DNA from 3 places in the Ottowia oryzae genome. Region 2 is predicted to be linked to each of the others. Evidence: predicted binding sites of a transcription regulator. Region 2 holds the regulator's gene; each other region holds the start of a gene.
The links. Region 2 encodes LexA, which represses DNA repair genes until DNA is damaged. Its sites were predicted from a motif close to ACTGTATNNNNATACAGT; they were not measured.
Positions count from the first base shown of each region.

Region 1: C6570_RS12455 (DNA topoisomerase IV subunit B) is a predicted target of LexA. The motif match lies at 1,868-1,885, and genes of this name have one in related genera.
Region 3: recA (recombinase RecA) is a predicted target of LexA. The motif match lies at 3,496-3,513, and genes of this name have one in related genera.

Region 1 is NZ_CP027666.1:2,733,711-2,743,994, forward strand. Features, by position in the region: gene C6570_RS12455 (DNA topoisomerase IV subunit B) at 1-1,835, opposite strand, end outside; gene C6570_RS12460 (class I SAM-dependent methyltransferase) at 1,991-2,578, shown strand; gene dapA (4-hydroxy-tetrahydrodipicolinate synthase) at 2,671-3,555, shown strand; gene bamC (outer membrane protein assembly factor BamC) at 3,659-4,753, shown strand; gene C6570_RS12475 (MBL fold metallo-hydrolase) at 4,773-5,552, shown strand; gene C6570_RS12480 (hypothetical protein) at 5,797-6,261, opposite strand; gene C6570_RS12485 (hypothetical protein) at 6,334-6,834, opposite strand; gene C6570_RS12490 (cupin domain-containing protein) at 6,824-7,945, opposite strand; gene C6570_RS12495 (FKBP-type peptidyl-prolyl cis-trans isomerase) at 8,002-8,526, shown strand; gene C6570_RS12500 (outer membrane lipoprotein) at 8,607-9,104, opposite strand; gene dut (dUTP diphosphatase) at 9,305-9,751, opposite strand; gene coaBC (bifunctional phosphopantothenoylcysteine decarboxylase/phosphopantothenate--cysteine ligase CoaBC) at 9,748-10,284, opposite strand, start outside.
Region 2 is NZ_CP027666.1:3,539,598-3,549,881, forward strand. Features, by position in the region: gene kdsB (3-deoxy-manno-octulosonate cytidylyltransferase) at 1-714, shown strand, start outside; gene adk (adenylate kinase) at 889-1,545, shown strand; gene lexA (transcriptional repressor LexA) at 1,850-2,518, shown strand; gene C6570_RS18030 (hypothetical protein) at 2,691-3,182, shown strand; gene C6570_RS16220 (D-2-hydroxyacid dehydrogenase family protein) at 3,731-4,738, shown strand; gene C6570_RS16225 (3-hydroxyacyl-CoA dehydrogenase) at 4,846-6,375, shown strand; gene C6570_RS16230 (hypothetical protein) at 6,639-6,932, shown strand; gene C6570_RS16235 (oxepin-CoA hydrolase, alternative type) at 7,044-7,823, shown strand; gene C6570_RS16240 (Crp/Fnr family transcriptional regulator) at 8,008-8,727, shown strand; gene C6570_RS16245 (phosphotransferase) at 8,759-9,844, shown strand; gene C6570_RS16250 (acyl-CoA dehydrogenase family protein) at 9,907-10,284, shown strand, end outside.
Region 3 is NZ_CP027666.1:775,120-785,403, forward strand. Features, by position in the region: gene C6570_RS03655 (sensor histidine kinase) at 1-919, opposite strand, end outside; gene C6570_RS03660 (response regulator) at 989-1,663, opposite strand; gene C6570_RS03665 (VOC family protein) at 1,872-2,285, shown strand; gene C6570_RS03670 (PaaI family thioesterase) at 2,466-2,906, shown strand; gene C6570_RS03675 (helix-turn-helix domain-containing protein) at 2,969-3,448, opposite strand; gene recA (recombinase RecA) at 3,588-4,658, shown strand; gene recX (recombination regulator RecX) at 4,757-5,329, shown strand; gene C6570_RS03690 (CZB domain-containing protein) at 5,431-5,955, opposite strand; gene C6570_RS03695 (hypothetical protein) at 6,229-6,684, shown strand; gene C6570_RS03700 (hypothetical protein) at 6,854-7,042, shown strand; gene argC (N-acetyl-gamma-glutamyl-phosphate reductase) at 7,344-8,255, opposite strand; gene sucC (ADP-forming succinate--CoA ligase subunit beta) at 8,439-9,599, shown strand; gene sucD (succinate--CoA ligase subunit alpha) at 9,619-10,284, shown strand, end outside.

The sequences.
Region 1 (10,284 bases), 810 kb from region 2:
GTGTCGGGATTGAGCGTGGTTTCCCACAAATGTTCCGCGTTCATCTCGCCCAGCCCCTTGAACCGGCTGATGGCCCATTTTCCTTCAGGCACGCCGTCCTTGCGCAGCTTGTCGAGGATGGACGCCAGCTCGGCCTCGTCCAGCGCGTACATCTTGGCGGCGGGCTTTTTGCCACGCGCCGGCGCATCGACCCGAAACAGCGGCGGGCGCGCCACGAACACGTGCCCCGTCTCGATCAGCTTGGGGAAGTGACGGAAGAACAGCGTGAGCAGCAGCACCTGGATGTGCGAGCCGTCCACGTCCGCATCTGAAAGCACGCAGATCTTGCCGTAGCGCAGGCCGGACAAGTCCGGCGTATCGGCCGGGCCGTGCGGGTCAACGCCGATGGCCACCGAAATATCGTGGATCTCGGTGTTCTTGAACAGCAGATCGCGGTCCACCTCCCAGGTGTTCAGCACTTTGCCGCGCAGGGGCAACACGGCTTGCGTCTCTTTGTCGCGGCCCATCTTGGCGCTGCCGCCGGCGGAATCGCCCTCAACCAAAAAGACCTCGTTGTGCGCGATGTCGCGGCTTTCGCAGTCGGTCAGCTTGCCCGGCAACACGGCCACGCCGCTGCCCTTGCGCTTTTCCACCTTCTGGCCGGCGCGCTGGCGGGTCTGCGCCGCCTTGATGGCCAGCTCGGCCAGGCGCTTGCCGTAGTCCACGTGCTCGTTGAGCCACAGCTCCAGCGCGGGGCGCACATAGCCCGACACTAGGCGCACCGCGTCGCGCGAATTCAGCCGCTCTTTGATCTGGCCCTGGAACTGCGGATCGAGCACCTTGGCGCTCAGCACATAGCTGGCGCGCGCAAACACGTCTTCCGGCATCAGTTTGACGCCCTTGGGCAGCAGCGCGTGCAGCTCGATGAAGCTCTTGACGGCCTGGAACAGCCCTTCGCGCAAACCGCTGTCGTGCGTGCCGCCCGCGCTGGTGGGAATCAGGTTGACGTAGCTTTCGCGCACGGGGTGGCCGTCTTCTGTGAAGGCCACGGCCCACTGGGCGCCCTCGCCTTCGGCAAAGCTGTCGGCGTCTTTGCCGGCGTAGCCCTCGCCTTCGAAGATCGGGATCACCGCGTCGGCGGTCAGCGTTTGCTCCAGGTAGTCGCGCAGGCCGCCCTTGTATTGCCAGCTTTGCGTTTCCTTTTTCTTCTCGTCCACCAGCTGCACGGTGACGCCCGGCATCAGCACCGCCTTGCTGCGCAGCAGGTGCACCAGCTCGCCCAGTGGCAGTGCGGCCGATTCGAAGTACTTGGCATCGGGCCACACGCGCACGGTGGTGCCCTGCTTGCGGTCGCCATCGCCCTGCGGGCGCAGCGCCAGCTTGTCGACGACGTCGCCGCCCGAAAACGCCATGGCCGCCACCTGGCCTTCGCGGTGGCTGGTGACTTCCAGGCGCTTGGCCAATGCGTTGGTCACACTGACCCCCACGCCGTGCAGGCCGCCCGAGAAGCTGTAGGCGCCGCCCGATCCCTTGTCGAACTTGCCGCCCGCGTGCAGGCGGGTGTAGACCAGTTCCAGCACCGGCGCCTTTTCTTCGGGGTGCATGCCGAAGGGAATGCCGCGCCCATCGTCTTCCACGCTGACCGAGCCATCGGCGTGCAGCGTGACTTTGAATTTCTTGCCGAAGCCCGCCAGCGCCTCGTCCGCGGCGTTGTCGATCACTTCTTGGATGACGTGCAGCGGGTTGTCGGTGCGGGTGTACATACCCGGGCGCTGCTTGACGGGCTCCAGCCCTTTGAGAACGCGGATCGAACCCTCGGAATAGCCCGAAGCCGGGGTCGTAGTCGATTTGGCCATAACCTCGCATTCTACTCAGCGCGCCGTGGTACGCTGTATGCAAATACAGTCCGTCATCTGGTTGGCGCTTAAAGTTTCATGAACAAAACCAGCGACTGGCGCCCGCTGCACCTGCGCCACCAGCTATATTTTTGATAGTCCACCACTGCCCTGCCATGCCGGATGTTCACCCTCACAACAGCGCACCGCCCTCACCCTGGGTGCGCCGCTTCGCTCCGCTGATCGCGCCACGCGCCAGCGTGCTGGATCTGGCCTGCGGCCAAGGGCGGCACATGCGCTGGCTGGCCGAGCAGGGTTTTCGCATGACCGGCGTGGATCGCGACCCTGCCGCCATCGCCGTGGTGCAGAACGTGGGCGAAGCCGTGCTGGCCGACATCGAAGCGGGCAGCTGGCCCCTGCCCGGGCGGCGCTTTGGCGGTGTGGTGGTCACCAACTACCTGTGGCGCCCGCTGATGCCGCAGGTGCTCGCCAGCGTGGCCGAGGGCGGCGTGCTGATCTACGAAACCTTCGCCGCTGGCAACCAGACCGTGGGTAAGCCTTCGCGCCCCGACTTCCTGCTGCAGCCGGGCGAATTGCTGCACTGGTGCAGCGGCCCCGACTGGCGCGTGGTGGCCTACGAAGACGGTTTTCTGGCCGGCCCCGACCGCTTCGTGCAGCGCATCGCGGCCGTGCGCCGCGCACCGGCGCCATCCGGCCCACCGGGTGCACCAGAGCCGGTGGTCGAGCGTTATCCACTGAACTGAGGCTTAAAGCCCAGTCCTCGCGCCCGCTGTCGTGCCCTGCCCACGCGGGCGCACACTAAAATGCGTGTTTTCCGCTGAATTTCACGGTAGCTATGAAATCCCTAACTGGCAGCATCGTTGCGCTGGTCACCCCCATGTTCGAAGACGGCAGCGTGGACTACCCCACGCTGCGAAAGCTGATCGACTGGCATGTTGCCGAAGGCACGGACTGCGTCAGCGTGGTCGGCACCACGGGCGAATCGCCCACGGTGAACGTGCAGGAGCACCAGGAGATCATCCGCGTCGCGGTCGAGCAGGCCAAGGGCCGCGTGCCCATCCTGGCCGGTTGCGGCGCCAACTCTACCGCCGAGGCGATCGAGCTGGCGCGCTTTGCCAAGCAGGTGGGCGCCGATTGCCAGCTGCAGGTGGTGCCCTACTACAACAAGCCCACGCAAGAGGGCCAGTACCAGCACTTCAAGGCCATCGCCGAAGCCGTGGGCGACCTGCCCATGGTGCTGTACAACGTGCCGGGCCGCACCGTGGCCGATATGCTGCCCGAGACCGTGCTGCGGCTGGCGCAGGTGCCCGGCATCTTCGGCGTGAAGGAAGCCACCGGCAACATCGAGCGCGCGCAGTGGCTCATCCGCGAGACGCCGAAAGACTTTGCCGTGTATTCCGGTGACGACCCCACCGCCGTGGCGCTGATGCTCTGCGGCGGCCAGGGCAACATCAGCGTCACCGGCAACGTGGCGCCGCGCCTGATGCACGAGCTGTGCGTGGCCGCCATCGCAGGCGACCGCCAGAAGGCCATGGAAATCCAGTTCAAGCTGATGCCGGTGCACAAACAGCTGTTCGTGGAGGCCAACCCCATCCCCGTCAAATGGGCCATGGCGCGCATGGGCCTTTGCGGCCCGACGATGCGACTGCCCATGACACCGCTGGCCAAGGCCAACGAGGCCGTGGTCGAGCAGGCCTTGCAAAACGCCGGTTTACTCTGATATTGATAGCTGACAGCGCAGGTGCCACCTGCGCCAGAACCCGATTTCCCTTCAAAGGATCGCACACGTGAAAGTCGCTGATAGCCGTTTTCCTCTGGCCCTGATGGGCGCCGCGGCCGTGATGGCCCTCAGCGCCTGCTCGGTGCTGGAGCCCGACAAGATCGACTACAAAACCGCGGGCCGCGGCGTGTCGCTGGAAGTGCCCCCCGATCTGACCCAGCTTCCCGGCCAGTCGCGCTACAGCGTCTCCGGCGGCGCAGTGACCGCCAGTGGCTACCAGGCAGGCCAGGCCGCCACGCAATCCACCGGCACCCAGGCAGCGGCCAACACCATTGCCGACGTGCAGTACAAGCGCGACGGCACTGAGCGCTGGCTGCACGTCAGCCGTTCGCCCGACAAGCTGTGGAGCCCCGTGCGCGACTTCTGGCTGGAAAACGGCTTCCTGCTCGCCACCGACCAGGCCAACACCGGCATCATGGAAACCGACTGGGCCGAAAACCGCGCCAAGATTCCGCAGGATTTCATCCGCAACACGGTCGGCAAAGTGTTCGACTCGCTCTACTCCACCGGCGAGCGCGACCGCTTCCGCACGCGCCTGGAGCGCACCGCCGACGGCGGCACCGACATCTACGTCACGCACCGTGGCATGGAAGAGGTGTTCAGCTCGGCCGCCAAAGACAGCACCATCTGGCAACCGCGCCCGCGCGATCCCGAGCTGGAAGCCGAATTCCTGCGCCGCCTCATGGTGCGCCTGGGCGTTTCGCAAGAGCAGTCCAAGGCCATGATCGCCAGCGGCGGCAGCGCCGCCACCAGCACCACGGCCGCAGCGCCCAAGACGGCGGCCCTGGCCACCGTCGGCGGCCAGCCCGCCGTGCAGGTCAACGAAGACTTTGACCGCGCTTGGCGCCGCGTGGGCCTGGCACTGGATCGCACCGGCTTCACCGTGGAAGACCGCGACCGCAGCCAGGGCACGTACTTCGTGCGCTACGTCGAACCCAACGTCGAGAAGAAAGAGCCCGGCTTCTTCGGCAAGCTCTTCGGCAGCGCCAGCAAGCAGCTGCCCACGACGAAGTACCGGGTGGTGGTGCGCGGCAGCGGTACGGCCAGCGTCGTCTCGCTGCAAGACGGCAATGGCGGCCCTGCCCCGCTGGCCGACTCGCAGCGCATCATGCGCGTGCTGGCGGACGAACTGAAGTAAACGCGGCGCGGCCCCTGCGGTGCTGCGCTTTCGCAGTCTGGCCAGCGGCAGCGCTGGCAACGCCACGCTGGTCGAGGCCACCGAGGGAATGCAACGCACCCGGGTGCTGATCGATTGCGGCCTGGGCTGGCGGCAGCTACAGGCTGCGCTGGCGCGCTGCGACCTGAGCGCCGACGACGTCGACGCCGTCTTCATCACCCACGAGCATGGCGACCACGTTGGCAGCGCGCCGCTGCTGGCGCAGCGTCACCGCGCAGCGCTGTGGACCAGCGCGGGCACCGCGCAAGCCCTGCGCGACGCGGGCTACGAAGGGCCCGCGAACATCGCGCGGGACGGGCAGATGCTGGCGATCGGCGCGCTGCAGATCCGCCCCTTCACCGTGCCGCATGATGCGCGCGAGCCACTGCAGCTTCGCTGCACGGATGGCGCGCGCGACCTGGGCATCCTGACGGATCTGGGGCACGTCACACCCTATGTGCTGCGGCAGCTGGCGCGCTGCCATGCACTCATGCTGGAAGCCAATCACGACCCGGCCATGCTGGCCGCATCGCGCTACCCGCCGTTTCTGAAGCGGCGCGTGGGCGGCGAACACGGCCACCTGAGCAACGATCAGGCCGCTGCCGCGTTGGCGTACCTGAACCACGACGCACTCACGACCCTGGTGGCTGCCCATCTCAGCGAACGCAACAACTTGCCCATGCTGGCCCGATCGGCGTTGGCCAGCGCGCTCAATTGCGCGCCCAAAGACGTGCTGGTGGCCGAGCGGCACGGCATGGCCGAGGGTTGGCTGACGGTTTGACGGCGGCCGATGCGGCGGTCTTTTTGAGCGCACTCAGCCGGTCACCTGCTCGCGCCAGACACGAAACCATCGCCCTGCTTCGCCCAAGCTCCGCGGGGGCGACTGCGACTGGGACTGCGACCAATCCGCCAGGCGTTGGCGCAAAAACGCCCGGCAACAAAAAAGCCACCCGAAGGTGGCTTTTCTCAGTGAAGCATGCGGCCCGCGCCCGACGGTCACCCGTCGCTGAACAGGCCGAACCTGCTTACTTGGAGGCAGCGCTGGCAGCAGCGTGGGCTGCATCGGCAGCGGCGCTGGCGGCAGCGCTCGTAGCGGCAGCAGCAGCGGCGCCAGCGGCGTCGGCAGCGTTGCCAACGGCGGTACCAGCAGCAGAAGCGGCGGTGTCAGCAGCGGCAGCAGCGGACGTAGCAGCCGAATTGGCAGCGCTGGCAGCAGCGTCAGCGGCGCTGGCAGCAGAATCGGCAGCCGATGCAACGGCAGCAGGCGCTTCAGCGGCAGGAGCAGGTGCTGCCTCTTCTTTTTTGCCGCAAGCGGCCAGAGCAGCAGCGGCGATCAGGGCGGCCAGAACGAGCGATTTATTCATTTCAAAAGTCCTCAAAAAAATCGGAATAGTTATCCAGAAGGTTTCAGGACGCTGAAATAAGCAGAAAACTGGGGCGCCCCGACCGATCAAAAAGCGAGAAACGAGCCTGCGCCGACTCTCGCTCAACCTGCGATTATAGCGACCGGCGCTGCAATTGCTACAAACCCTGATGCACCCGCGCCACGGATAAACAAAGTCTCACAAACCCAGCGTCGTGGCGGGAAAGCCACTGGCGCTGCGCCTTACCCATTCATCAATCGACTCGCGCAACACCACACGGCGTTCGGGCTCGGGGCCGCTGATGCCCCCGCTGCGCACCAGATCCATGCGCTGAACGATCCAATTGGTCGACCAGAGTGCGCTGGGCAAATCCTGCGGATCCGCCTGCGTCACCTGCCTGCACTCGATCTTGTGCGACCAGAAGCGGCGCCATTCGGTGAACAGCGGTTGCGTACGCACCACCAAGTCGTAACGCTTGCCCAGCATCAGCAGGCGGCTGTCGCCGCGCACCCAGGCGCCCAGCGCTTCAACGACCGGGCGCTCGTTCAGCGGCCAGTCCTGGAAATCGACGTCACTGAAAACCATCTCGCGCCAGCGCTGCTCAGCAGCCGCGAAGATGGCTTGGCGGATCGACTCGCGAAACGCCTCGCGGCCGGCAAAACGGCCAGGCGGCGCGGATTCGGGCACGTCATTCTGCACGGTGCACCCAACCTGCTTCTATCCATTGGGCCAGCAACTCCTGGGCGGCATGGCTGAGTTTTTGCACTGCACGCTGATCCAGGGCCCGCTGGTCGGCCAGCAGACGCATTGCCTGCGCGTCTCGCCCTGACGCAGCGAAACCCTCGCCATTGATGAAGACATGGTGCTCGTCGTACATCATGCGCGTGCGGCGGTCGAGGCTGACGCCCGTGTTGGCGTGAACGCCCTGCGCTGCGGGCTCAAACCACACGTCGGGCTTGGGCTCGGTCAGCCATTCGCCCATCAGCATGGCCAAGAGGTCAGGATCTTGCAGCGCGCGTGACAGCGCATCTCGCGCGAAATCGCGCATCGCGGCGGGCACCTCGGCAGGATTGGTCGTCGCCGCTTGACCAGGGTCGCGGTACGGCGCATCGCCCACCATATCCGTGGCCTCTTCGGCCAGACGCTCCAGAAGCTCTCGCGCCACTTCGCCCCGCGAAGGCTGGCGAAAACCGACCGAGTACGTCATGCACTCGCCCACGGCCACCCCGTCGTGCGCCCAGCGCGGCGGCAGATACAGCATGTCGCCAGGATCGAGCACGTACTCTTCCTGCGGCGTGAAGTTGGAAAGGATCTTGAGCGGCAGCCCTTCCACCAGGCTCAGATCTTTCTGCTGCCCGATACGCCAGCGACGTTGCCCATGAACCTGGATGAGAAACACGTCGTAGCTGTCGAAATGCGGACCGACCCCTCCGCCGGGGCTGGCGTAACTGATCATGACGTCGTCCAGCCGCGCGTCGGGCACGAAGCGAAACTGCTGCAGCAAGGCGTGAACGCGCTCGTCATGCAGATCCACGCCTTGCACCAACAGCGTCCAGTCGGGTTGCGTCAGCGGGGGCAGCGCGCGTCTTGTCAGCGGGCCTTTGCGGAAAGTCCATTCATCGGTGCGCGCAATCAGGCGCGATTCCACGCCATCCTGCGACGCCAGCGCAAAAAGCTCGGACCGCGACAGCAGCGGCTTGAGGCCAGGAATCGCCTGCCGAACCAGCAGCGGCTTCTTCTGCCAGTGGCGCTTCATGAACTGGGCCGCAGTCAGGCCGCCCAGCAAGGTCAGAGGTTGGTTCACATCCATAGCCGAAAGCATACGCAAGTCGCGCGCGCGTTTTTCTGCGATGCGACAATGGCGCGATGGAAATTCACACCCCTTGCGTGGTCGCGCTGACCTGGAAGCTCAAAGACAGCCTGGGCGAAACTCTCGATGAACTGGACGAGCCGGTCGAGTTTCTGGTGGGCGGTGGCGACCTGCTGCCCGCGATCGACCGCGCCCTGCAAGGCCACGAGCCGGGCGCTGAAATGCACCTCAACCTCGAGCCGGAAGACGCTTTCGGCGACTACGACGAAACGCTCGTTTACCTGGCGCCGCGCTCCACACTGCCCGAATCCGTGGAAGAAGGCATGCTGGTCGAAGCCAGCGCTCTGCCCAAGGAGACGGTGGAAGGCGCTGCGGCCGACGCGCTGCTGACCATCACTGAGCTGTACCCCGAGCACGCTGTGCTGGACGGCAACCACCCACTGGCAGGCATTGCGTTGCGGCTGGACTTGAAGGTGGTGGCCGTGCGCGAAGCGACCGAGGAAGAAGTCGAAAGCGGAACGGTAGGCTCAGGCTTTTTCCGCCTTCAGCCTATGGCGCCAGGCAACGACCAGTTGCACTGACGGCAACCCGATCAGCAGCAAAAAGGGCACCTTCAAGGTGCCCTTTTTGCTGCAAGCCCGCGCCAGCGCGGGCCAGCGCATCAACGGAACAACTGGTTGCCGTCGGCGCGGACACGCTCGCCAATGCGCACGTCGGGCGCTTGGCCGTAATCAAACGTGCGCACGCCACCGTTGTCCATTTGCACAGTCACGCGGTAGAAGTCTTGGCCGCCGCGGTTTGTATTCTGTTCGATGGCGCGCCCAATCAGCGCACCGCCCACCACGCCCAGCACCGTGGCTGCCGTACGGCCGGAGCCACCACCGATCTGGTGACCGGCCAAGCCGCCCACCGCACCACCGACCACGGCACCCGCAACGCCTTGCGATTGCCCGCCGCGCAGGTATTCCACGTTGGTCACGCGACCAAACTGCGCGTAATTGCCCTGCCCTTGCTGCGGATAGCCGCCCGACGGGTAACCGCCCTGTGGATAGCCGCCGCCCTGCGGGTAAACCGGCTGAGGCGATGTGGAGCACGCTGCCATCGCTACGGCGGCGCCCACGGCACCGATGGATGAAAGCAAGCGGGTTGGGATAGGCATAAGAATTTCTCCGAAGTGTTCTAAAGGAAACCGGTCAGGCCAGAACTTGGTGGCTCGGCTGCCTGAGTGACTAACGCATCAGAACCCCATTGGGCCCACAAACGACGTGTAAGAACACGTTCACGAAGCCCTACCCCACGTAAGCAGGCGCGCCTGGCGGCTATAAGAATCGGCCTACAGCCGTGGCCCCGCGCAGCGCCTTAGCCGCGCCCCGTCGAGCCGTACCCGCCCACACCGCGCTCGGTAGGCGGAAACGCTTCGACGATGCGGAACTCGGCCTGCACCACAGGCACGATCACCAACTGCGCGATGCGCTCCATCGGCTCAATGGTGAAGGCGGTGTCGCTGCGGTTCCAGGCACTGACCATCAGTTGGCCCTGGTAATCGCTGTCGATCAGGCCCACCAGATTGCCCAGCACGATGCCGTGCTTATGCCCCAGGCCCGAGCGCGGCAGGATCAGCGCCGCATAGCCCGGGTCACCCAGGTGAATGGCCATGCCCGTCGGCACCAGATGCCAAGCGTTGGGCGCCAGGGTCAACGGTGCGGCCAGACACGCGCGCAAATCCAGACCGGCGCTGCCCGGCGTGGCGTAGGCGGGCATCTGCTCGCGCAAGCGCTCATCCAGAATGCGGACATCCAGCTTCATTCCAATTCCTTCACATCAGTGCCCTTCACACGGCGCGCGATCTCGGCCACCAGTTGCTGGGCCAAGCTGCGTTTGCTGGCGCGCGGCAACTCGGTAACGCCCTCGTCGTCGACCAGCAGCAGCGCGTTGTCATCCTTGCCAAACGTGGCGGGGCCGAGGTTGGCCACCAGCAAAGGCACACCCTTGCGCACGCGCTTGGCCTGCGCGTTGGCCTGCAGGTTCTCGCTCTCGGCGGCAAAGCCCACGCAGTACAGCTCGCCCGCCACGGCGCGCGGCGAATGCGCTACTTCGGCCAGGATGTCGGGGTTCTCGACAAACGCCATCTGCGGCACCTGGCCAGAGCCGTCCTTCTTGATCTTGTGCTCTGCCGCTACTGCCGGGCGCCAGTCGGCCACGGCGGCAGTCGCTATAAAAATACTAGCTTCCTGCGCACTCTGCACGGCCGCTGAGCGCATATTCAATGCCGAATCAACGTTGATGCGCTGCACCCCGCGCGGCGTGGGCAGATGCACCGGCCCGGCGATCAGGGTGAC
Region 2 (10,284 bases):
CGCCTGCCCAACAAGCCGCTGGCCGACATCGCCGGCAAGCCGATGGTGGTGCGCGTGGCCGAGCGCGCCGAGCAATCGGGCGCCGCGCAGGTGCTGGTGGCCACCGACGCGCCAGAGATCGCCGCCGCCTGCGCCAACCACGGCGTGCGCGCCCTGCTCACCCGCGCCGACCACCCCAGCGGCAGCGACCGCCTGGCCGAAGCCTGCGAGCAGCTCGGCCTGACGGGCGACGACATCGTGGTCAACGTGCAGGGCGACGAGCCGCTGATCGACCCGGCGCTGATCGACGCGGTGGCCGGTTTGCTGTCAAAACGCTCGCCAGCGCAGATGGGTACTGCGGCGCAAGCTATCGAAAGCATAGAAGAATTCACCAACCCCAACGTGGTGAAAGTGATCACCGACGCGCAGGGCCTGGCGCTCACCTTCAGCCGCGCGCCCCTGCCCTGGTGGCGCGACGGCTTTGCCGGCGGCATCACGCAGCTGCCCACCGCGCCCGCCCCGCTGCGCCACATCGGCCTGTACAGCTACCGCGCGGCCTTCCTGCGGGCGTTTCCGCGCATGGCGCCCGCGCCGCTGGAGCAGTGCGAGGCGCTGGAGCAGCTGCGCGCGCTGTGGCACGGGCACCGCATTGCCGTGCACATCGCCAGCGCCGCGCCCGGCCCCGGCGTGGACACGCCCGAGGATCTGGAGCGCGTTCGCCGCCTGTGGGCGTAAGGCGCAACGCACCCCTGGCGCGTCAGGCAATTGAGGGCTTGCGCGTGATATTCTTGATTGGAAACCGCCGAGTGCGGCGTGCAGGCGCGGGCACGCTGGTCCGGCGCCAGATGGTTTGACCCGCGTGCTGACAGCGACTGCCCCCGCACCGGCCCCACATACCCGAGGAGAGAGATGAAATTGATACTTCTGGGCGCCCCCGGCGCCGGCAAAGGCACGCAAGCGGCCTTCATCACGCAAAAGTACGGTATTCCCCAGATTTCCACCGGCGACATGCTGCGCGCCGCCGTGAAAGCGGGCACCCCGCTGGGCTTGCAAGCCAAGGGCGTCATGGAATCGGGCGGCCTGGTCAGCGACGAGCTGATCATCAATCTGGTCAAAGAGCGCATCGCCCAACCCGACTGCGCCAACGGCTTTCTGTTTGACGGCTTTCCGCGCACCCTTCCGCAGGCCGAAGCGATGAAGCAGGCCGGCGTGAAGCTGGACTACGTGCTGGAAATCGACGTACCCTTCGACGCCATCATCGAACGCATGAGCGGCCGCCGCAGCCACCCGGCCAGCGGCCGCACCTACCACGTCAAGTTCAACCCGCCCAAAGCCGAAGGCAAGGACGACCTGACCGGCGAGCCGCTGGTGCAGCGCGATGACGACAAGGAAGAAACCGTGCGCAAGCGCCTTCAGGTCTACAACGACCAGACCCGCCCGCTGGTCAGCTACTACAGCGAATGGGCCGGCAAAGAGCCGTCCGCCGCGCCCAAGTACCGCAAGATCAGCGGCACCGGCAGCGTCGAGGAAATCACCGCGCGCGCACTGCAGGCGCTGGCCAACTGAGGCCAGCCACCGGGCCGCTTGGGCTGCCCGGCGCGAGGCGTACCGGCGGACGGCGCGCCTCTTGCATCGCCAACACAAAAGGGCATGGGCTGCACAAGCCGATGCCCTTTTTGTTTTTCGTCACGGTGCAGCGGGTGGTCACCCAAACCGGGGGCAGACGCACCTGCGCGCTGACGGATGCGTGGGTCGGGATGCGGTGGATTGGCCACCCGCTTGCAATCGCCAAGGAACTGGTTAAAAATACAGGCACTGGATATCAACACAGTGGGGCGCAACCCCCAACCGCGTCCGACGGAGGCCTTCCATGACCGACAGTCCCAAGCTCACCGCCCGCCAGCAACAGATTCTGGAGCTGGTGCAGCACGCCATCGCGCGCACGGGCGCTCCGCCTACGCGGGCCGAAATCGCCGCGCAGCTCGGCTTCAAATCCGCCAACGCGGCTGAAGAGCATTTGCAGGCGCTGGCGCGCAAGGGCGTGATCGAGCTGGTCAGCGGCACCTCGCGCGGCATTCGGCTCAAGGGCTCGGGCCGCCCCGGCTCCGCCCGCTCGGATGCCTTCAGCCTGACGCTGCCCGGCATGGCGCAACTGGCGCTGCCCTTGGTGGGCCGCGTGGCGGCGGGCTCGCCCATCCTGGCGCAAGAGCACGTCGACCAGACCTACCACATAGAACCCAGCCTGTTCGTGCACCGGCCCGACTACCTGCTGCGCGTGCGCGGCATGTCCATGCGCGACGCGGGCATCATGGATGGCGACCTGCTGGCCGTGCAGTCCACGCGCGAGGCCCGCAATGGCCAGATCGTGGTGGCGCGCCTGGGCGATGACGTCACCGTCAAGCGCTTTCACCGCCAGAAGAACCAGATCGAGCTGCACGCCGAAAACCCTGACTACCCCACCATCGTGGTGCAGCCCGGCGAACCGTTCGAGATCGAAGGCCTGGCCGTTGGCCTGATCCGCAACAGCATGCTGCTGTAGCGCGACCCCACTCGCGCCGCTGCAGGTGGCGGGCGTGCAGGCAAGACCACCGTGCCCTCAGGGCGCCTGGTTTCTTGCCCACACCCTACGGCGGCGCGAAAGGGATGGCTTCACCGCCTTCCCGAACATCAATCTCGCCTATGTCCAACCTACATTGCCTGAAAGGTTTTACATGGGTACCCAAGCGATTTCCGACGCGGCGCTGAACGCTGCCGCCCCCCGCGCCGCAGCCAGCATCGTTGCCTCCAACGTCATTTATCTGGCGGATATGCCCGCTGGCGGCTCCATCCCGGCTTACCGCCGCGCCCGGTGGCGCGTGGCGGCCCCGGTCGACACCGGTTCGTCGTCCACAGCAGCAGGCTCGTCCGCTGCCCCGACTGCTCTAGCGCCTGCTTCGTGGGTGGCTGCAGCCCAACGCCGAGCCGCACAGCGTGTGGGCGGCGCCCCAAAGCCCCCTGCACCTGCCGAGACGCCTGCCCGCCCGCTACTTGCGACGGATGCCCCGGTGCGCAGCGTCGCGGCCGTAGGTAGGGCGGTGAGTGCGCCCAACCCCAGCCGTCCCGGCAGCCTGCGCCTGACGGGACGGCTGGTGGATGTCTGCGCCGAGCTGGAGCGCCTGGCCCGCGCCGAGGCGGTGGCCGACGCGATGGCGCTGCGCGCCTGATCGGCCCACGGCGGGCGACAGCGCAGGACTGTCAACCAACAGCGGAGCGGCTCACACCCTGATCGGCCCATAACCAGCGCCTGACACGGATGCGCCTCAGGCCGCATGTTCGGTCTGCTGAGTGTTTGGCGCCGCAGCCCGCAACATTGCGCGAGGTGAACTCAGCCGTAGGCCGATGCGCATCAGCATCCAAAGCGGTCGGGGTCTCTGTGGCGTACGCATCGTCCAGCGTGCGGCTAAGGGTTATTGCAGAGCATCGGGTGCATCGAGCGCGGCGCCTTGACGCCGCACCAACGCGCCTCGCCACTGCGCTGCGCACCGGCCCAACCCTGCACAGGCCGCGCGAAGACGCAAAGCGCCAGGTGCGGCCAGCGCAGCGCAGAGCGGCGCAGCCAGCCAGCCAGCCAGCCAGCCAGCCACAGCGGATCACGTTCCCGCGCACCGCGAGCAGCGCAGCCCCACTTCGATTTCGCCGCTCACCCTGCAGGCGCCACGGCCCTGGCGCGCCCGATCCCATGGCCGCTGCGCGGCGGCGGCACAATGGCGGGATGAATATCGTGATCCTCGACGACTATCAGGACGCCGTGCGCAAGCTGGCCGTGGCGACCAAGCTCGAGCCCCATTCCGCCAAGGTCTATACCAACACCGTGAAGGGCCTGGGCCAGTTGTCGGTGCGGCTGCGCGATGCCGAGGTGATCGTGCTGATTCGCGAGCGCACCCATATCACCCGCCAGCTGATTGAAAAGCTGCCGCGCCTGCGCATGATTTCGCAGACCGGGCGCGTGGGCAGCCACGTGGACGTGGCGGCGTGCACCGAGCGCGGCATCGCCGTGGCCGAAGGCGTGGGCTCGCCCGTGGCGCCGGCGGAGTTGACCTGGGCGCTGATCATGGCGGCGGCGCGCCGCCTGCCGCAGTACATCGGCAACCTCAAGCACGGCGCGTGGCAGCAGTCGGGGCTGAAATCCGCCTCTATGCCCGCCAATTTCGGGTTGGGCACGGCGCTGCGCGGGCGCGTGCTGGGCATTTGGGGCTACGGCCGGGTGGGGCAGCTGGTGGCGGGCTACGGCCGCGCCTTTGGCATGCAGGTGATGGTGTGGGGGTCGCCCGAATCCATGGCGCGCGCGCGCCATGACGGCTACGCCACCGCGCCCACGCGCGAGGAGTTCTTCGCGCTGTCGGACGTGCTGTCGCTGCATCTGCGGCTGAGCGACGCCACGCACCACATGATCCGGCTCGCCGACCTGGGCCGCATGAAGCCGACGGCGCTGCTGGTCAACACCTCGCGCGCCGAACTGATCGAGCCTGACGCGCTGGTCAGCGCCCTGAACCGCGGGCGCCCCGGCATGGCCGCGGTGGACGTGTTCGAGAGCGAGCCCATCCTGCAAGGCCACGCGCTGCTGCGCCTGGAAAACTGCATCTGCACGCCGCACATCGGCTACGTGGAGCTGGACAGCTATGAGCTGTACTTCGGCGCGGCGTTCGACAACGTGCTCAGCTACCTGCGCGGCACGCCGACGAACATCGTCAACCCCGGCGCGCTGCAGGTCAGGCGCTAAGCATCTTTTAGGCCGCTGGCGCAGTCTCAGCCTGCGCTGGCAGCTACTTATCTGATAGCAACCAGCGTTGATGAACTGGCGCGCCATGCTGCCCCATAATTCAGCGCATGAGCACTTCAGCCCCCCTCTTCACCACCGTCGGCATCGTCGGCACCGGCGCCATGGGCCGCGGCATCGCCCAGATTGCGGCGCAGGCCGGCAGCACCGTCGTTCTTTTTGACACCCAGGCCGCCGCCGTCGAAAAAGCGCGCGAAGCGCTGGGCGCGCAGTGGAACAAGCTGGTTGAAAAAGGCCGCCTGACGCCCGAGCAGGCCACCGCGCAGAAAGAGCGCCTGAAGGCCGCCGCCACGCTGGCCGACCTGGCCGGGTGCGACCTGGTGGTCGAAGCAGTGGTCGAGCGGCTGGACGTCAAGAAGAGCCTGTTCGCCGAGTTGGAAGACATCGTGGCGCCCACCGCCGTGCTGGCCACCAACACCTCGTCGCTGTCGGTGACGGCCATTGCGGCGGGGCTGAAGCGCCCGCAGCAGTTTGCCGGCTACCACTTCTTCAACCCGGTGCCGCTGATGAAGGTGGTGGAAGTGATCGCCGGGCTGAAAACCTCGCCCGACGTGTGCCGCCAGCTGGCCGACTACGCGCGCCAGATGGGCCACACCCCGGTGCAGGCGGGCGACACGCCTGGCTTCATCGTTAACCACGCCGGGCGCGGCTACGGCACCGAGGCGCTGCGCATCGTCAGCGAAGGCGTGACCGATTTCGCCACGATCGACCGCATCCTGAAAGACCAGGTGGGCTTCAAGCTGGGCCCGTTCGAGCTGATGGATTTGACCGCGCTGGACGTGTCGCACCCGGTGATGGAATCCATCTACCGCCAGTACTACGAAGAGCCGCGCTTTCGCCCCAGCGTGATCACCGCGCAGCGCCTGGCGGGCGGCGTGCTGGGCAAGAAGGTGGGCGACGGCTTTTACAGCTACGTCGACGGCGCCGCGCAGATCGCGCCCGAGCCTCCCGTGCCCGTGGTGGCCGAAATGCCGCCGGTGTGGGTGTCGACCCGCGCCGCGCGCCGGGCTGAGCTGTACCAGCTGCTCAAAGACCTGGGCGCGAAGATCGAGACGGGCCAATCGCCCTCGCCCCAGGCGCTGACGCTGGTAGCGCCGCTGGGCTTTGACGTGACCACCGTCGCCGTGGTGGAGCGGCTGGACCCGGCGCGCACCGTGGGCATCGACATGCTGATCGACGACAGCGCCACCAAGCGCCGCGTGCTGGCCACCAACCCGGCCACGCGCGCCGACATGCGCGACGCCGCGCACGCGCTGTTCGCGCGCGATGGCAAGCCCGTCAGCGTGATCCGCGATTCGGGCGGCTTTGTCACCCAGCGCGTGGTGGCCACCATCATCAACATCGCGGCGGACATGTGCCAGCAGCGCGTGTGCACGCCCAAAGACCTGGAAACCGCCGTCACCCTGGGCCTGGGCTACCCGCTGGGGCCCTTGGCCATGGGCGACAAGTTCGGCCCCACCAACGTGTTGGAAGTGCTGTTCAACCTGCAAACCGTCTACGGCGACCCGCGCTACCGCCCCAGCCCCTGGCTGCGCCGCCGCGGCGCCATCGGGCTGAGCCTGATGCACGAGGAAGAGTAAGCAACACCCCCTGAGCCGCTGACGCGGCTTCCCCTCTGCTGCGCGAGGGGGACAACGCCGATGCCCGGCGCGGGTCCGGGCATGGCGTTCGTTGATGGGGCGTGCGCTTGGCGGGCGTTTGAGACAGTGCCAGCGTCTTCGGCAGCCACCGACTGTGGCGTAGCGCCCGGGCGTTGGACTTGTGGTCAAATCGGCCTCAAGCGCTTGCTGACAGCGCGCCAGCAGCTACTCAAGTGATAGCAAATGTCGCCAAGGAGACTTCGATGAGCATCACACCCAAAGACGGTGACTTCGCCAAAGCACTGGATGACTTGGCCAAGGCCAAGCCGGGGCCCACGGCCGACTCGGCCACGACGCCGCAGCCGCTGATCGCCGACGAAGGCGCCCTGCTGCAGGCCGAGATCGACCGCGCGCTGCTGCCCGGCACCGGCCGCACGCCCGAAGAGCTGCAGCAGATCGCCGAGCTGGACGAGCTGCCCCCGCTCAGCGACGAAGAACTGGCCCGCCAGGCCGAGGCCGCGCCCGGCGCTGACGGCGACCCTTCCACGCCCGAATAAGCGGCCCCCACCGCTGCCCAACGCCCCCCAGAATCCGGCGCCGCGCCGCAGCAGCCCGCGCCGCCACGCCCGCCCTGCCCCGATGTTTGCAACCCTGAAGGAATGCGCCGCATGACCGCCGAACTGCGCAGCGTGGTGGATGGCCGCACCATGGTGCTGACCATCCACAATCCCGAACACCGCAACGCCCTGGGCCCCGAGATGTACGCCGCGGGCGTCGAGGCGCTGAACGTGGCCGAATCCAACCCCGAGGTGCGCTGCGTCGTCATCCGCGGCGAAGGCGAATCCTTTTGCGCCGGCGGCAACCTGCAGCGGCTGCAGGCCAACCGGCAAAAGCCGCCCGAAGTGCAGGCGCAAAGCATCGAGAACCTGCACAACTGGATCGAGGCCATCCGCGCCTTTCCCAAGCCCGTCATCGCCGCCGTGGAAGGCCCGGCCGCGGGCGCCGGGTTTTCGCTGGCGCTGGCGTGCGACCTGATCGTGGCCGCACGCAACGCGGTGTTCGTCATGGCCTACAGCAGCGTGGCCCTGTCGCCCGACGGCGGTGGCAGCTGGAGCCTGGCGCGCGCCCTGCCCCGCCAGCTGGTGACCGAGCTGCTGATGGCGGGCGAGCGCCTGGGCGCCCAGCGCCTGCACGAGTTGGGCGTGGTCAACCGCCTGTGCGACGCTGGCCAGGCGCTCACCACCGCGCTGGCCTGGTCCGAACACCTGGCCGACCGCGCACCCAACGTGCTGACCAGCATCAAGGAACTGGTGGGCGAGGCGGGCCAGCAAAGCCTGCACGAACATTTGGCGATGGAGCGCGATCACTTCGTGCGCAACCTGCACCACGCCAATGGCGGCATCGGCATTGCGGCCTTTCTGGCCAAAGAAAAGCCGCGCTACGAATAAAAGAGCAGCTGGCGCAAGCTGCACGGGCGCCAGCGGCCAGTTTGATCTGTACCCACGGTGGTACGGCGCGCGTTGAGCCGCGCCCGCACTGCACCCGCACTGCACCCGCGCTGCAGCCGCACTGAGGGGCCGCAGGTCTCCGGCGCGACAATCACCGGATTCGAAGTCACCCAAAAGACAGACCATGGACGACCCCATTCTTACTATGGAGGAACGTGAGGCGATCAACACCGGTCGCTGGTTTTCCTCCCTCTCTCCTTCGCTTCGGCACGACATACTTCGATGCGCCTTTGTCAGACGCTACCAAGACGGCGACTTGATCGCCGCCCGCGGCGAGCCACCCGATCAATGGATCGCGTGTGCCAAGGGAGCGGTGCGGGTGTCGTCCACCACGCTGACGGGCAAGCAGATCACGCTGACCTACGTCGAGCCGGGCATCTGGTTTGGCGACGTGGCGATCTTCGACGGCGACCGGCGCACGCACGATGCGTATGCGCACGGGGCCACCACCATCCTGAACGTGGCGCGTGCCGACTTCCAGAAAATTCTGGCGCTGCATCCCGAGCTGTACGAAGCGCTGCTCAAGCTGCAGGCGCGGCGCATCCGGCTGCTGTTCGGGCAGGTGGAAGACCTCAACACCTTGCCGCTGCGCGCGCGCCTGGCCAAGCAGATCGGGCACCTGATCCGCAGCTACGGCGTGCCCAGCCTGTCGTCGCACGACGAATGGCGCATCACCCTGCAGCTGGCGCAGGAAGAGCTGGCGCAGCTGCTGGGCGCATCGCGCCAGCGCGTGAACCAGGAGCTCAAGACCATGGAGCGCGAGGGCGTGATCCGGGTCGAGCCGGGCGGCCTGGTGGTGTGCGACCGCTACGCGCTGCAGCGCATCAGCGAAGCCGATCAGTAGTTCTTCAACCCCTCAGCCCTGTTGCCCCCGCATGACCGATCCGAACAAGTTCGAGGGCACCCGCCCGGTTGCCGAAGCCCATCAATTCGACACGCAGGCCCTGACCGCCTGGCTTGAGAAGAACCTGGAGGGCTTCGCCGGGCCGCTGACGGTGGAGATGTTCAAGGGCGGCCAATCCAACCCCACCTACAAGCTGATCACGCCCGGGCGCAGCTACGTGATGCGCGCCAAGCCCGGCCCGGTGGCCAAGCTGCTGCCCTCGGCGCACGCCATCGAGCGCGAATTCGCCGTGATGCGCGGCCTGCACGGCACCGACGTGCCCGTGCCGCGCATGCTGGCGCTGTGCGAAGACGAATCCGTCATCGGCCGCGCCTTCTACATCATGGAATTCATGCAGGGCCGCGTGCTGTGGGACCAGTCCCTGCCCGGCATGACGCAGGCCCAGCGCGGCGACATCTACAACGAGATGAACCGCGTCATTGCCGCGCTGCACACGGTGGACTACAAGGCCCGCGGCCTTGAGAACTACGGCAAGCCCGGCAACTATTTCGAGCGCCAGATCGGCCGCTGGAGCAAGCAGTACCTGGCGTCCGTCACCCAGCCCATCCCCGAGATGGACCGGCTGATCGAATGGCTGCCGGCGCACATGCCCGCCAGCGCCCGCGACGACCGGCTGACCAGCATCGTGCACGGCGACTACCGGCTGGACAACCTGATGTTCCACCCCACCGAGCCGCGCGCGCTGGCCGTGCTCGATTGGGAGCTGTCCACGCTGGGCCACCCGCTGGCCGACTTCAGCTACCACTGCATGTCCTGGCACATCCCGCCGGGCACCTTCCGCGGCATTGGCGGGTTGAACCTGGCCGAGCTGGGCATCCCTTCCGAGCAGGACTACATCCGCCAGTACTGCGAGCGCACCGGCTTCACCACGCCCGAGGCGCTGGCGCCCGACTGGAACTTCTACCTGGCCTACAACATGTTCCGCATCGCGGCCATCCTGCAAGGCATTGCCAAGCGGGTGGAAGCGGGCACCGCCAGCAGCGCCGAGGCCAAGGCCAGCGGCGCGGGCGCCCGGCCCATGGCCGAACTGGCGTGGGGCTTTGCTCAAAAAGCATAGCTGCCTGCGCCCATCTGGCGCCGACCACGGCGCTTTTTAATAGTCAAAGCAAGGACGAGACGATGGAATTCGACTACAGCCCCAAGGTCAAGGAAATGCAGGCCAAGCTGCTGGCCTTCATGGATGAGCACATCTACCCGAACGAGAACACCTACCACCAGGAGGTGGCCGCCAACCGCGCCAAGGGCAACGCCTGGATTCCCACCAAGATCATCGAAGAACTCAAGCCCAAGGCCCGCGCCGCCGGCCTGTGGAACCTGTTCCTGCCCAAGTCCAGCCGCGCGCCGGAAGGCCTGTCCAACCTCGAATACGCGCCGCTGTGCGAAATCATGGGCCGCGTGCCCTGGGCAGCCGAGGTGTTCAACTGCTCGGCGCCCGACACCGGCAACATGGAAACCATCGAGCGCTATGGCTCGGAGGCCAACAAAGACCAGTGGCTG
Region 3 (10,284 bases), 1.1 Mb from region 2:
GGTTGACGGTGTGGGTGGCGCGCACGCTGGCGTGGCCGATCTGCTGCAGCGACTGCTTGAGCTCCTCCTCGCTGGCGCCTTCGCGCTGGGCCAGCTCGGCCTGCATGCGCAGCCCGGCCAGCGGTGTCTTGAGCTGGTGCGCCGCGTCGGCCAGGAAGCGTTTTTGCGCCCCCACCGAATCCTTCAGCCGCGTGAGCAGGTCGTTCACCGAATCGACCAGCGGGCTGACTTCCTGCGGCACGGCGCTGTCGTCCAGCGGGCTCAGGTCGTCGGGGCGGCGCGCGCGGATGCGCTGCTCCAGCTGGCTCAGCGGCTTGATGCCGCGCACCAGCGCCAGCCACACCAGCAGCACCGCCAGCGGCAAGATGGCGAACTGCGGCAGCATCACGCCCTTGATGATCTCGGTGGCGAGCACGCTGCGCTTTTCGCGCGTCTCGGCCACCTGCACCAGCGCGTGCTGCGCGCCGCCGCCCACGGGCACCCACAGGTAGGCCACGCGCACCGGCAGGCCGCGGAACTCGGTGTCGCGCAGCTGCGGCTCATCCAGCAGGCGGGCCGATTCGGGGTCGTCGGCGCGTTCGATCCGCGGAGGCAAGGGCAGGTCGCGCTCGCCCGACAGGTGCTGCCCGCGCGCGTCGCGCACCTGGTAGTACACGTCGTCCGAATCGTCGGCGCGCAGCAGTTCGCTGGCCGGTTGCGGCAGGACGAAGCGCACCTGCGTGCCGGGCCCAACCTGAATCAGCTGCGCCAGCGCCTGCACGTTGTAGACCAGCGCGCGGTCAAACGGCTTGTTGGCCAGGTTCTGCGCCACCAGCCAGGTCAGCGCCAGGCTGATGGGCCACAGCAGCAAGAGCGGCGTCAGCATCCAGTCCAGGATCTCGCCGAAGAGCGAGCGCTGCGACCGCTGGAAGAGTTTCACTTGCTATATTAAAAATAGCTGCTGGCGCAGTGTGCACCGGCGCCAGCGGCCAATTTGCTGCTGAAAAGATCAGGGGGTGATCTTTTCAAGGCAGTAGCCCAGGCCGCGCACGGTGGCGATGCGGATCGGGCCTTTCTCGATCTTCTTGCGCAGGCGGTGGATGTACACCTCGATGGCGTTGTTGCTCACCTCTTCGCCCCATTCGCACAGGCGCTCGACCAGCTGCTCTTTGCTGACCAGGCGGCCGCTGCGCTGCAGCAGCACTTCCAGCAGGCCCAGCTCGCGCGCGGACAAATCGACCATCTTGCCGTCGATGCTGGCCACGCGGCCGGTCTGGTCGTATTCCAGCGGGCCGTGCTTGATGGTGGAGCTGGCCGCGCCCATGCCTCGCCGCGTGAGGGCGCGCACGCGCGCCTCCAGCTCGCTCAGCGCGAAGGGCTTGGCCATGTAGTCGTCGGCGCCGTAGTCCAGGCCTTTGACGCGCTCGTCCACGCCGTCGGCCGCTGTCAGGATCAGCACCGGCAGCGTCTGCCCGCGCGCGCGCAGGCGCTTGAGCACTTCCAGGCCGTGCAGCTTGGGCAGGCCCAGGTCGAGGATGAGCAAATCGAACTCGGTGTTGGTGAGCAGGGCGGTGTCCGCCTCGCTGCCGCTGGCCACGTGGTCAACGGCGGCGCCCGCATTGCGCAGGCTGCGCATGAGGCCATCGGCCAGCACCTGGTCGTCTTCCGCGATGAGGATGCGCATGCCTTGTGTCTCCTGAAGTCCAGCGCTGTGTGGGAACGCCGCGCCTTGGCAACCATTCTAGGTCGCCTGCGCGACGGCGGTGCGCGGCGGCCTGGTCGCCCGGGCACGGGGCCGCCCGCGCAGCGCGTCGCTGCGGCAGAAAACAACTGTTTATTTATACAGTTTCGATCTAGAATTTGCCGCACTACCCACGGAAGGAGAACTCACAATGCTGGACCACATGACCTTTCGCGTCGCCGATATCGCACGCGCCAAAGCCTTCTACAGCGCCGCCCTGGCGCCCCTGGGCTACAGCGTGTGTCTGGAGGGGCATTACGGCGCCAACATCGTCGGCTTCGCCTACCCCGACGCGGCAGAGCCCGACGGCAAGAAGGCCGACGTCTGGTTCATCGACGGCCCATCGCCCTACGGCGGCCCCGCGGCCACCACCGGGTGCCACCTGGCGTGGCGCGCGCAAAACCGCGCGCAGGTCGACGCCTTCTACCAAGCCGCCATCGCCGCGGGCGGCCAGGACAACGGCGCGCCGGGCCTGCGCCCCGACTACCACCCCAACTACTACGGCGCCTTCGTCATCGACCCGGAAGGCAACAACATCGAAGCCGTGTGCCATCTGGCTGAGTAGCCCGCGGGCCGGCAGCTAGCCGGTTGAGCTGCCAAGGCATGCGGCGCGACCTGAAGGCCGGATGAGCTTCGCCCTGCGCTAGGGTTATCACAATGGGCTTTTCATACCGCTGCCGGAGCCCCGCATGCCCTCATCGCCCACCGTTGCCTTTGCCTTTGCCTTTGCCGAGCGCCATCGGCCATGACTGCGCCCCTGCCCGCCGTGCCCGACGGCTTCGTGCCGCTGTTTCGCACCAGCCCGTTTCTGGATCTGACCGGGCCGTACTTCCACCGGCCCCTGGCGCAGGGCTTTCTGATCGGGCTGCGCGTGGCGCCCATGCACACCAACGCGTCGGGCACTTGGCATGGCGGGGCGATCGCCACGCTTGCCGACGTGGCGCTGGGCTACGTCACCGCCGCCTCGCGCACGCCGCCGCTGCGCATGATCACCTCCAGTCTGGGTGTTGACTACGTGGGGGCGGCGCAGGTCGGTGATTGGGTACAGGCCGAGGTGCAGGTCACCAAGGCCGGCAGCCGCCTGGCCTTTGCGCAGGCCCTGATCACGGCCACCCCGCCGCAAGGCGAGGCGCAGCCGGTGGCGAGCGCCCGCGCCGTGTTCTTGGTGGTGGGTGTGTTGGGCTGAACACTGGCGCAGAAGTCATGGTGGTACGCCAACGCGCGGCCTGACCGCCTTGCGCGCCGCCATCAGGCCGACGCGGCGTAGGCCTCCAGCCCCAGCGCGACCACGGTGGCCACGTCCTTGCCCACCGCCGCTTGAAACTCGGCCTCGGCCTGCGCCACGGCGGCCTGAAACGCCGCTAGCCAGTCCAGCCCGCTGGCGGTGAAGACGATGCGGCGCGCCCGCGCATCCACCGGGTCGGGCTCGCGCTGCACCAGGCCCCAGGCCGCGCATTGGTCCACCAGGTCGCCCATCGCCTGCTTGCTCATGCCGGCCCAGCGCGCCAGCTCAGTCAGCCGCGCGCCTTCCAGCGGCAGGTGGCGGGTGATGTGGATGTGCGCCGCGCCCACCTTGTCGCGCGCCGCCAGGTTGGACAGCGCCAGTGGCGCGCGCTCGTTGACGGCCATCAGCTGCAGCACGCGCTCGTCAAAGCGCCGCATGGCGTGGCCCAGCAAACGCCCCAGGTGCGTTTGGCGCCAGCGGTCGTCGTAGTCCGAGTTGGCCATGGCGATATGGTAAGGCAAACTGACGTTAAATCGGCTTTACGTCAATCAATGTATTCCTATACAGTCCTGTCCATGCATCCAGTTCAGCCGTTTCAACGGGTGGCCGGATGCCCCTAACAGTTGCATACAGGAGAGAATCATGGACATGGCAGTAGCAGACAAATCCGAAAAAGCCAAAGCCCTGCAGGCCGCGCTGGCCCAGATCGAAAAGCAGTTCGGCAAGGGCACGATCATGAAGCTGGGCGAAGGCGAAGTGATCGCCGACATCCAGGTGGTTTCCACCGGCTCGCTGGGGCTGGACATTGCCCTGGGCGTGGGCGGCCTGCCGCGCGGCCGGGTGATCGAAATCTACGGCCCGGAAAGCTCGGGCAAGACCACGCTTACGCTGCAGGTCATCGCCGAGATGCAGAAGCTGGGCGGCACCTGCGCCTTCATCGACGCCGAGCACGCCCTGGACACCGCCTACGCCCAAAAGCTGGGCGTGAACCTGTCCGACATGTTGATCAGCCAGCCGGACACGGGCGAGCAGGCGCTGGAAATCGTCGATTCGCTGGTGCGCTCGGGCGCGGTGGATCTGGTGGTCATCGACTCGGTGGCGGCGCTCACGCCCAAGGCCGAGATCGAAGGCGAGATGGGCGACAGCCTGCCCGGCCTGCAGGCCCGCCTGATGAGCCAGGCGCTGCGCAAGCTGACGGCCACCATCAAGAAGACCAACTGCACGGTGATCTTCATCAACCAGATCCGCATGAAGATCGGCGTGATGTTCGGCAGCCCCGAAACCACCACCGGCGGCAACGCGCTGAAGTTCTACGCCAGCGTGCGCCTGGACATCCGCCGCACCGGCACCATCAAGAAGGGCGACAACGCCATCGGCAATGAGACCAAGGTCAAGGTGGTGAAGAACAAGGTCAGCCCGCCCTTCAAGACGGCAGAGTTCGACATCCTGTTTGGCGAGGGCATCAGCCGCGAAGGCGAGATCATCGACATGGGCGTGAACGCGCGCATCCTGGACAAATCCGGCGCCTGGTACGCCTACAACGGCGAAAAGATCGGCCAGGGCCGCGACAACGCCCGCGAGTTCCTGCGCGAAAACGCCGATCTGGCGCGCGAGATCGAGAACAAGGTGCGCGAATCGCTGGGCATCAGCCTGCGCCCGGTCACCACCGGTGCCGCCAAAGCCGCCGACGCAGCGGACGACGAGCAGGACTGATCGCTGCCACGCACGGCGCGCTGGGTAGGCGCGTTGCCGTGCGTAGGTGATGGGCAAAGAATCGGGCTCTGGCGCCCGCCGGTAGTGCGCAAGCAGCTATGAAATTTGAAGCAAATGAGGTGAAGGCGCCGCGGTCTGAGGCGCCCGCCCGCGCCCCGCGCCCCGGCCTGTCGCTCAAAGGGCGGGCGCTGCGCTACCTGTCGGCCCGCGAACATTCGCGCGCCGAGCTGATGACCAAGCTGCTGCCGCACGCGCGCGCGGCGGGCGACGACGAGCAAGCGGTGGCGCGGGTGCTGGATGAGTTGGCCGCCAAGGGCTTCATCAGCGAGGCGCGGGTGGCCGAGTCGGTACTACACCGCCGCGCCGGGCGCCTGGGCAACGCGCGCGTGCTGCAGGAATTGCGCGCCAAAGGCCTCCCGGACGACATCGTGCGCGAGGCCGCCGAGCAGCTGCAGGCCACGGAAGAGGCGCGCGCCTACGCCGTGTGGGCGCGCAAGTTTGGCCGCCCCCCCGCCGATGCGGCCGAGCGGGCGCGCCAGATGCGCTTTATGGCCAGCCGCGGCTTTTCAGGCGCCAGCGTGCAGCGCGTGATGCGCCGCGCGCGCGACGAAGCGCAGCCAGGCAACGCGCCGTCGGCAGTGTCGAGCCAAGACGAGTTCGGCGACGATTGACGCGGGCTTAAGTAGCGCGCACGACAGGGGCAGGGCACCGAATCGCAAGGCGGGACGTGCGCCCGCCGCCGCAGCCGGCCGCTTGGCCCCGCCGAACTCGCTCAGGCGGCGCGCTGGGCAGGTGCCGGGGCCAGGCGCGCACCAGGTTGAGTGCGGGCCGATTCGTCCGCCAGCGCACCCAGCAAGCCCATCACCTTCAGCGACAGCCGCGTGTACTCGCCCGAGCGCAGCAGCGCCAGCGCTTCGGCGCGTTGGCCGTTCTGGTGCATCTGCGCGATGCGCGCGGCCTCTTCGTGGAACTGGCTGTGCGTGTCCAGCAGCTTGTCGAACGAAGGCAGCTTGCCAAAGCGCAGGCTGGCTTCGCCGTAGAGCCACTGTCCTACCACCGAGCGATCGCCCCGGCCGACCGATTCGGCGTCCAGCGGCTCGTCGCTCTCGGTGTCTTGCAGGCAGTCGTTGAAGTAGGTTTTCCACTGGCGGTGCGCGCAGATGGCGGAAATGAAATCCAGACGCACGGGCTCGTAGGCGTCGCCCTGGCTCGCGCGCCGCTTGGACGTCGAGCCGGCGGCAGCCAGTGCTTTGAGCTGTGCCTTTGCATTTCCCATGAAGCCATTGAGGAAGCTCATGACTACTCCTAACCGACCAAAAGAATACTTAAGTGTTAATAAAAACCCCAAACCCGACCATAGGGGTACTACGTATAAGCAATTTAATTGGCGAGGTAGAAAACGTCACGGTTCCTGCATTTGCGTAGGCCCGCGCGACGTCCGCCGCGCACCAAATTGGATTAGCCTCGCAAGAATCGAGCCCGCCCTGGGCTTTAGCCCACCAACGAACCCGAGAACGAAAGCATCCGCGCCAGCGCCTTGTGGGGCGCCGCCGAAGCGGGGAGGACCCATATGGGAGACTGGATTTATGCCCTGACGCAGCGCGGGCGCCAGGAATGCGCGGGTGTCACGTCCAGCGTGCCGCCCGCACTGCGCGAGCTGCTGCGGCTGGTGGACGGCAAGCGCACGCGCGACGAAGTGCTGGCCGCCACGGGCAAATCGGCGGTCAGCGCCGGGGGGCTGATCTGGTTGGCGTCCAGCGGCTACATCGAAAGGGTGCTGCAACCCTGGCCCGCAGCAGCCAAGCGGGCGGCCGATACGGGTGTCAAGCCTTCTTCCGCCAAACCCACCAAGGCGCGCGCCACCGCGCCCGCGCCGGTACAGCCCCCACCGGCTGCCCGCCCGGCGGAGCGCACGGCCGACGTGGCGGTGCGCAAAGCGTCGCCACCTCCGGGCGCATCCACATTCGCCGCCCGCTGCGGCGCCGCAGCGGCCACCGGCACCGATGGCGTCTGTGCCGCCCGTTGAACCTGCTCGTCGGGTCACGCCGCCAGTCGCAGCGCCGGTTGCACCCAGGCCGCCCCGCCCCGCCCCCGCCGCGCGTCCTGAAGCGAGCGCGGTGCACGCGCCAAGCCCACGGCCAGCGCCCCAACGCTCCGCCGCTCCGCCCGACTTGAAAGCCGCGCTGACGGCGTTCATGAGCGACGCCATTCGGCAGCATTTGAGCGACGACGCGGACGAGTACCTGTACCAGGTGCGGCGAGCCGCTTCGGTAGGCGAGTTGATTCCGATGCTGAACCCGCTGATCGACGCGGTGCTGGAGGCCGCAGGCCCCGGCGCGGCGGCGGAATTTGCGGACGGCGCCGCCGAGATTCTGGAGCCTTGAGGCCCTGCAGCGGCGTTGGCAGGCTGACTGCACTTCCAGCGGAAGCGCCCGCGCACGGTGCGCGCCTGGTTCGTAGGGCTTGTTCGGCAGTTCGCCAGGTGCGTTGCCTTGCGCGCTCGCGGGGTGCTGGTGATCTGGGGCCGCTCGCAGGCCTTACTTGCTTGGCCCCAAGAGCCGGGCTGTGGAAGCCGCGGCCGCTCGCTCAAGGCGCGGAAACTACAAGCCAAATCGCTTGCTAGCGCTGCATTGGCAAGCGCCGGCAGCTATAAAAATAGAAGCAAATCGACGAGTGGCCGTTGCTTCACAAGCCCAGCATCAGCCGCAGGTTTTGCACCGCTGCGCCGCTGGCGCCCTTGCCCAGGTTGTCCAGGCGGGCCACGGCGACTGCGTGGTGCGCGTCAGGGTTGCCGAACACGCGAATCTCAAGCTGGTTGGTGTTCTTCAGCGCTTCGGCGTCCAGCTTGCCGGACTCGGGCGCGGGCTCGACCGTCACCGCGTCAGCGCCCGCGTAATGGGCGCGGTACACGTCCAGCAGGCGCTCCACCGTCGGCTGACCGGGCAGGGTGTCCAGGTGCAGGGGCAGCTCCACCAACATGCCCTGGTCGAAATTGCCGACGGCGGGGATGAAGATGGGGCGGCGTGTCACGCGGCCAAACCGCATGATCTCGGGGATGTGCTTGTGCTTGAGGCCCAGGGCGTACAGCTCGTAGGCGGGCGCGTCGCCGGCTTCGTACGCCTCGATCATCTGGCGGCCACCGCCGGTGTAGCCGCTGACCGAGGGCAGGGCGACCGGGTAATCGGCGGGCAGCACGCCCGCATCCACAAGCGGACGCAGCAGTGAGATGGCGCCCGTGGCGTAGCAGCCGGGGTTGGCCACGCGGTCGGCCGCTTGCACGGCGGCGCGCTGCTCGGGCGACAGTTCGGGGAAGCCATACGTCCAACCCTCGGCCACGCGGTGCGCGGTGCTGGCGTCGATGATGCGCGGCTGGCGGCCGGGCAGCGCGTCGATCATGGCGACCGATTCGCGCGCAGCGTCGTCGTGCAGGCACAAGATGACCAGATCGACGGCAGACATGATCTCGCGCTTGGCCTCGGGGTCTTTGCGGCGGGCCGCGTCGATGCTGACAACCTCAACGCCGGCCAGCCCGTCCAGCCGCTCGCGGATCTGCAGGCCGGTGGTGCCAGCCTCGCCATCAATGAAGACCTTGGCCATGTATGCGTACTTTCGATTGGGGTGCGGCACCACGCGCGTCAAGACCTTGTCAGGCCGCGGCACTTAAATTGGTGCATCGCACCATGATACATTCGCGGGCTGCAGATTGCATTCACACGTTGAGCTGGCACTGGTACTGCGGCGTCGGCCGATCAATCCATCACCCATCCCAAGAGGGGCTACATGAAGATTCACGAGTACCAGGGCAAAGAAATCCTGCGTCAATTCGGCGTGCCCGTGCCGCGCGGCATTGCGGCATTCAACGTTCAGGAAGCCGTTGAGGCGGCGCAAAAGCTGGGCGGCCCGGTGTGGGTCGTCAAGGCGCAAATCCACGCAGGCGGCCGCGGCAAGGGCGGCGGCGTGAAGGTGGCCAAGTCGCTGGATCAGGTCAAAGAGCTGTCGGGCCAGATCCTGGGCATGCAGCTGATCACGCACCAGACCGGCGCTGAAGGCCAGAAAGTGCGCCGCCTGTACATCGAAGACGGCGCCGATATCCAGAAAGAGTACTACCTGTCGGTGGTGACGGACCGCGCCACGCAGAAAGTGGCGTTCATCGCCTCCAGCGAAGGCGGCATGGACATCGAGGAAGTTGCGCACAGCACGCCCGAGAAGATCATCAAGGTCTTCGTTGACCCCCTCGTCGGCTTCACCCAGCAAGAAGGCGAAGAGCTGGCCAAGGGCATCGGCATGCCGGCCGATTCCGTCGCGCAGTTCGTGGACGTGTGCCAGAAGCTCTACAAGTGCTACATGGACACCGACGCGTCGCTGGTGGAAATCAACCCGCTGAACCGCGACAGCAAGGGCAACATCATCGCCCTGGACGCCAAGTTCAACTTCGACAGCAACGCGCTGTTCCGCCACCCCGAAATCGTCGCGCTGCGCGATCTGGACGAGGAAGACCCGGCCGAAATCGAAGCCAGCAAATTCGACCTGGCCTACATCAGCCTGGACGGCAACATCGGCTGCCTGGTCAACGGCGCCGGTCTGGCCATGGCCACCATGGACACCATCAAGCTGTTCGGCGGCGAGCCGGCCAACTTCCTGGACGTGGGCGGCGGCGCTACCCCCGAGAAGGTCACCGAAGCCTTCAAGATCATGCTCAAGAACCCCAAGGTCAAGGGCATTCTGGTCAACATCTTCGGCGGCATCATGAAGTGCGACACCATCGCCACCGGCGTGATCACCGCCTGCAAGGCCGTGAACCTGCAAGTGCCTCTGGTCGTGCGCATGAAGGGCACCAACGAAGAGCTGGGCAAGAAGATGCTGGCCGAATCCGGCCTGCCGATCATCAGCGCCGACACCATGGCTGAAGCGGCCACCAAGATCGTCGCCGCCGTCAAGTAAGCCCAGAAGGACACAGAACATGTCGATCTACATCAACAAAGACACCCGCGTCATTACCCAGGGCATCACCGGCAAGACGGGCCAGTTCCACACCGAAAAGTGCATCGAATACGCGAACGGCAAGAACTGCTTCGTGGCCGGCGTGAACCCCAAGAAGGCCGGCGAGAAGATTTTTGACGTGCCGATCTTCGCCAGCGTGAAGGACGCTGCCCAGGAAACCGGCGCGACCGTATCTGTGATCTACGTGCCGCCGGCAGGCGCTGCCGCCGCGATCTGGGAAGCCGTGGAAGCCGACCTGGACATGGCCATCTGCATCACCGAGGGCATTCCCGTGCGCGACATGCTCGAAGTGCGCAACAAGATGAAGGCCAAGGAAGCCGCTGGCGGCAAGAAAACCCTGCTGCTGGGCCCCAACTGCCCGGGCCTCATCACTCCCGGCGAGATCAAGATCGGCATCATGCCCGGCCACATCCACATGCCCGGCCGCGTGGGCGTCGTCTCGCGCTCCGGCACGCTGACCTACGAAGCCGTGGCGCAGCTGAGCGAGCTGGGCATTGGCCAATCCACCGCCGTAGGTATTGGTGGCGACCCGATCAACGGCCTGAAGCACATCGACGTGATGAAGGCGTTCAACGACGATCCCAACACCGACGCCGTCATCATGATCGGTGAAATCGGTGGCCCG